Regions from separate parts of the Rhodoferax sp. ZS1R8 genome, predicted to be linked through region 2. Evidence: riboswitches for the same ligand, from Rfam matches in the RefSeq annotation. Region 2 holds a riboswitch; the other holds the start of a gene.
The links. A riboswitch is a leader RNA that binds a small molecule or an ion and turns the genes downstream of it on or off. The one in region 2 is predicted to bind thiamine pyrophosphate.

Region 1 (2,393 bases), on a different contig from region 2:
AGGTCACCAGCCGCGCCATCTGCTGGCAGAGCGATGGGGCGATCGATGTTGGTCGTGCCGACAAAGTTGTAGGCCTGCTTGGGCGCCATATCGGTGCGCGCGCTGCGGCCACTCAGACCCAGGTTCAGGTGGTGCAGCACGCCTCCGCTGAGCAGCTTGCCGCGCATGCTCGCATCCCAGGCCCAGGTGCTGCGTTCTTCGTTTTCGCTGCGGTAATCGTAGATGTCTACATCGCCATTGCCACACAGTCCCGGATAGAGTTCTTTGGGGCCTGTGCTGCAGCCATCGGGAAATGCCAGCCGGTCCTGCACCACGGTGCGCTGGGTGCTCAGGCCCAGATGGGTTGTCCAGTGCGGGTTGAACTGGTGGTCGATGGCGATCTGGGCATGGGTGCTGGTGGCCTCGAAAGGTTGCGACCAAGTCTGATTGTTGAGGTTCAGGCGGGAATAGTTGGGGGCGGGCAGCGTGTCGGCCACGCCATCGCCATTGGTGTCCAGCAGGCCCAGGCCCGGCACAGACGGTTGCTTCTTGTGGTGGAACTCCAGGTCGACAGAGACCTTGGTATCGCGCGACGAGTGACCGGACAACGCCAGGCTGGCAAATTCGCGCTTGCCGTCTGCGCGGTCAAACACCGTGCGCAGGTCCTCGGCTGCCAAATTCAAGCGCACGCCCACTGGACCCCATGCGGTGTTGCTGTCCAGATGCACTTTGCTGCCACCATTGCTGTCGCCGCCAATCGATGCTGTGGTGAAGTTGCCCGGCTGCGGGGTCTTGGTCACAAAGTTGACGAGGCCACCGGGCGCCGATACGCCCGCCTGCAAACCGGCCACACCCTTCAACACTTCGATGCGCTCCTTGTTTTCAAGGGCAACGGGGGCGTAGTTGGAGAATGGCAGGCCGTTGCGCAAATAGTTGTTTTTCGGGTCCAGCAAAAAGCCACGTATGGACATGCCTTCGACGTAGCCGGTGGTGTTGTAGCTGTCGGACAGCGAGGCGTCGAGCTTGATGGCTTGCGACAGGCTGCTGGCGGCCGTGGCGGCCAGCAGGTCGGCGCCCAGCACACTGATGCTCTGCGGCGTCTGGGCCAGCGGCAGGCCCAGGCCGCCCACATCGGCACGGTCTACATCCAGCACGGGTGCGGCCTTGCTGCTGACAGTGACGCCCTGCAGGCTTTGCGTTGCAGCTTGCTGGGCCCACACGGGCGCCGCCAATACGACAAGCATTGCGGCGGCGCAGGGGGACAGTTTGAGGTTCAGACGGGGGGCCATCGCATATCCTTTTTCGACGGCAGGGCGCACGGACAGGCCAACACGTTCTGTGTACAGAACAACGGCCTTTACACCACGCTTCCCTGCGCAAGTATTACCTTGATCAAGTTCCAGGGTGTTATCTCAGCCGGCCGCTTTGCGACGACCAGCACCCCTAGCGTTTACAGGCTGGCAGTAGCTGCCGACCCGGTCTCTCATTGTAATGGGGGGCTCAGGTGCGGTCGATCTTCCACTCCAGCGCAACCGATGTCGTGGTCTTGACCACGCCGTCGAAGTTGCCGACCTCATCGAGCAGCGTATTCATGCGCAGTGCGGACTCGGCGCGCAGCAACACAACGTAATCAAATTCACCGCTGACGGCGCACAGCTGGCGCACCTCGGGCATGCGGGATATCTGGCGCACGACCTCGCGGCCGGCCTTGGGTTGCACAGTGACGCCTACAAAGGCCTGCAGACCCGCATCGCGCACATCTTGGCCCAGGCGCACGGTGTAGCCGGCAATCACCCCCTCGCGCTCCAAGCGACCCAGGCGGGCCAGCACCGTGGTGCGCGCCGTGCCCAGTTGGCGTGCCAGGTCGGCGGTGGAGGCGCGGGCATTGGCTTGCAGCAGAGCCAGCAGGTCGCGGTCCAGCTGGTCGCGCAAGGCGCGCTCTGGTATGGCGGGGGTGGTGGGTCTGTGGATGTTAGACGCTCGCGGTGTCACAGCACGGGTACTCATAGCTTGCCTTTGGTCTTTATGACCGGATATTACGACGAATCGTCTGCTTAATCCACCATTACGACACTTCGTCCATTTAGTTCGTCCGAACCTGGACCTAGACTTGTTGCATTCAAACTTATTACCAGGAGATTGCCATGCGTGTTGTTCTGATGGGTGCGGGCCATATTGGCCAAACAATAGCGACGTTGTTGTCCGGCTCAGGCGACTACCAGGTCAAGGTCGTGGACCGCAGCGAAGAGGCTCTCAAGAAGCTGCGTCATCTACCATTGGAAGTGGCGCAGATCGACACCTCAGACGCCAGCGCACTGCGCGCCGCGCTAAAGGGCTATGACGCCGTTGTCAACGCCCTGCCCTACCACTTGGCCACCATGGCCGCCACCCAGGCACTGGAAGCCGGCTGCCAC
Region 2 (2,393 bases):
TCGTAGCCCGGTGCGATGTCGGTGGTCAGTGGCCCGAGCGTGTAAAAAGGCGCCTCGTCGCAGTGCTTCAGCTGCTCGGTCATGTTCGCTTGCACCATGTGTATGGGTACGTGGCCCGGTCCTTCGATCATGACCTGAACGTCCTGCTGCCAGGCCTTCTTGGTCAGCTCACCCAGCGTGCGCAGCTCGGCAAACTGGGCCTCGTCGTTCGCATCGGCGCCGCTGCCGGGACGCAGGCCATCGCCCAGCGAGTAGCTGACGTCGTAGGCCTTCAGTATCTCCGTCATCTCATCGAAGTGCGTGTAGATGAAATTCTCTTTGTGGTGGGCAATGCACCACTTGGCCATGATGGAGCCACCACGCGACACGATGCCGGTCACGCGGTTGGCGGTCAGGTGGATAAAGGCCAGGCGCACACCGGCGTGCACGGTGAAGTAGTCCACGCCTTGCTCGGCCTGCTCGATCAGCGTGTCGCGGAAGATTTCCCACGTCAGGTCTTCGGCCACGCCGCCGACCTTCTCCAGCGCCTGGTAGATCGGTACGGTGCCGATGGGCACGGGCGAGTTGCGCACAATCCAGTCGCGTGTGGTGTGGATGTTTTTGCCGGTGGACAAATCCATGACCGTGTCTGCGCCCCAGCGGATGGACCAGACCAGTTTTTCAACCTCTTCTTCAATGCTGGACGTGACGGCCGAGTTGCCGATATTGGCGTTGATCTTGACCAGAAAATTGCGGCCAATGGCCATCGGCTCCAACTCGGTGTGGTTGATGTTTGCCGGGATGATGGCGCGGCCACGTGCCACCTCGCTGCGCACAAACTCGGGCGTCATGATTTTGGGGATGCTGGCGCCAAAGCTATTGCCCGCCAAACGCGCCTCGCGCTCGGCATTGCCCAGGTACTGCTCCATCCATTCGAGCTTCTGGTTCTCGCGGATGGCCACGTATTCCATCTCGGGGGTGATGATGCCTTTGCGCGCATAGTGCATCTGGGACACATTGGCGCCGCTGCGGGCGCGGCGCGGCTGGCGCTGCAGGCCAGCAGCCTGGGCGCGCAACGCGGCCAGCGCGTCGGTCTCGCCATTCTTCAGACCATCGTCCAATGCAAAGGGCTTGCGGCCTTCATACAACTCGGTATCACCCCGACCCTCAATCCAGCTCTGGCGTACCAGCGGCAAGCCTTGGCGCACATCAATGTTGGCCGCGGGGTCGGTATACGGACCGGAAGTGTCGTACACCGTGACCGCCTCGCCATTGCTCTGCATGATTTCGCGCATCGGCACGCGGATATCCGGGCGGCTGCCGGGCAGATAGCGTTTGGTGGAAGCAGGAAGCGGCTCGCGGGTGAGGCTGATGAACTGGGCTAATTTGTCGGGTGCGTTCACTGGAATGTCTCCTGAGGTATTCACCCGAAGACAACAAGAAAACACCAGCCCCGCAAACCCTGAAAAGATGCAGCCCGAACGGCGCTCGGCCATTGGCTACTCTGCACTTCTTACGCTGGTATGAACCAGATCAAGTTCACGGGTTTGGAATCCATCTCAGCGCAACCACTGCGCACCCCGGGCAGGGCGGAGTGTACGACAGAGCGAATACGAGCACTTTGTTATGCCTCTCGCATTGTGTCCCTAACGTGCATCGAGATGGCCTCCCGAAGTTCGTGCACCTCCCGCGCCAACCGTTCAGGGGTGAATGCGGACCAAACATAGACAGGAGTTTCTTTTGACAATCGCCTGGTTGCGATTTCTATCGTTGGCAAGCCGTTGTAGCGATACGCGACAACATGTCCGCCTTTGCCGTCCAATAGAGACAATGAAATGAGCCGGTCATACAGTGTTTCATCATCTGCGGTCGGGGAGTCGGTCATCAGTCGCTCCCAGTACCCATGCATCCATTCTCCCCAATGTCCACGAAGGAGGAATGTCTCCAAGCCTTCCAGCATCTCCGGATTGCGAATACGGATTTCAACGCCCTTCAAAAGCTCAATCAGGTTACACGGATGCCGCCCGGGAACAAGGAGATACCGGACTTTTTCGACCTGCACCCAGATGTCTGCAACTGCGAAGACATAGGCTTCGCTATGTGCGCCGAATCGGTGCGTGAATGCGCTCGATTCCTTTTTATTGACGTCAAACTCAATTGCGAAACCAGGAAAACCCAGCGAGAAAACCTGTACATCTTCTTCCATCAAACACCGCTCATGACTGCGTCCATCGCCGCAACAATGTCATTCGCATGTTCCCGCACTGAAACAACCTTGCTTTTGAGATGCCGCTTGTCCAGCGGAGCAGCCTCGAAAGGCACCATCATCAGGCTTTGACCTTTAACAACCAGCACTGGGCACAGGCGGCGCGGCAAACTGGTTGCGGGGAGCGATGTCGTCGCCAATGGCACCA

Region 1: linked by a shared signal. The riboswitch ahead of AC097P_RS06750 (TonB-dependent siderophore receptor) and the one ahead of thiC (phosphomethylpyrimidine synthase ThiC) in region 2 are both predicted to bind thiamine pyrophosphate.

Annotation. Positions count from the first base shown of each region.
Region 1 covers NZ_JBWMBA010000002.1:155,104-157,496, reverse strand. The annotation lists gene AC097P_RS06750 (TonB-dependent siderophore receptor) at 1-1,268, opposite strand, end outside; TPP riboswitch at 1,332-1,434, opposite strand; gene AC097P_RS06745 (Lrp/AsnC family transcriptional regulator) at 1,480-1,986, opposite strand; gene AC097P_RS06740 (saccharopine dehydrogenase family protein) at 2,124-2,393, shown strand, end outside.
Region 2 covers NZ_JBWMBA010000001.1:44,175-46,567, forward strand. The annotation lists gene thiC (phosphomethylpyrimidine synthase ThiC) at 1-1,382, opposite strand, end outside; TPP riboswitch at 1,472-1,572, opposite strand; gene AC097P_RS00200 (hypothetical protein) at 1,604-2,185, opposite strand; gene AC097P_RS00205 (CcdB family protein) at 2,185-2,393, opposite strand, start outside.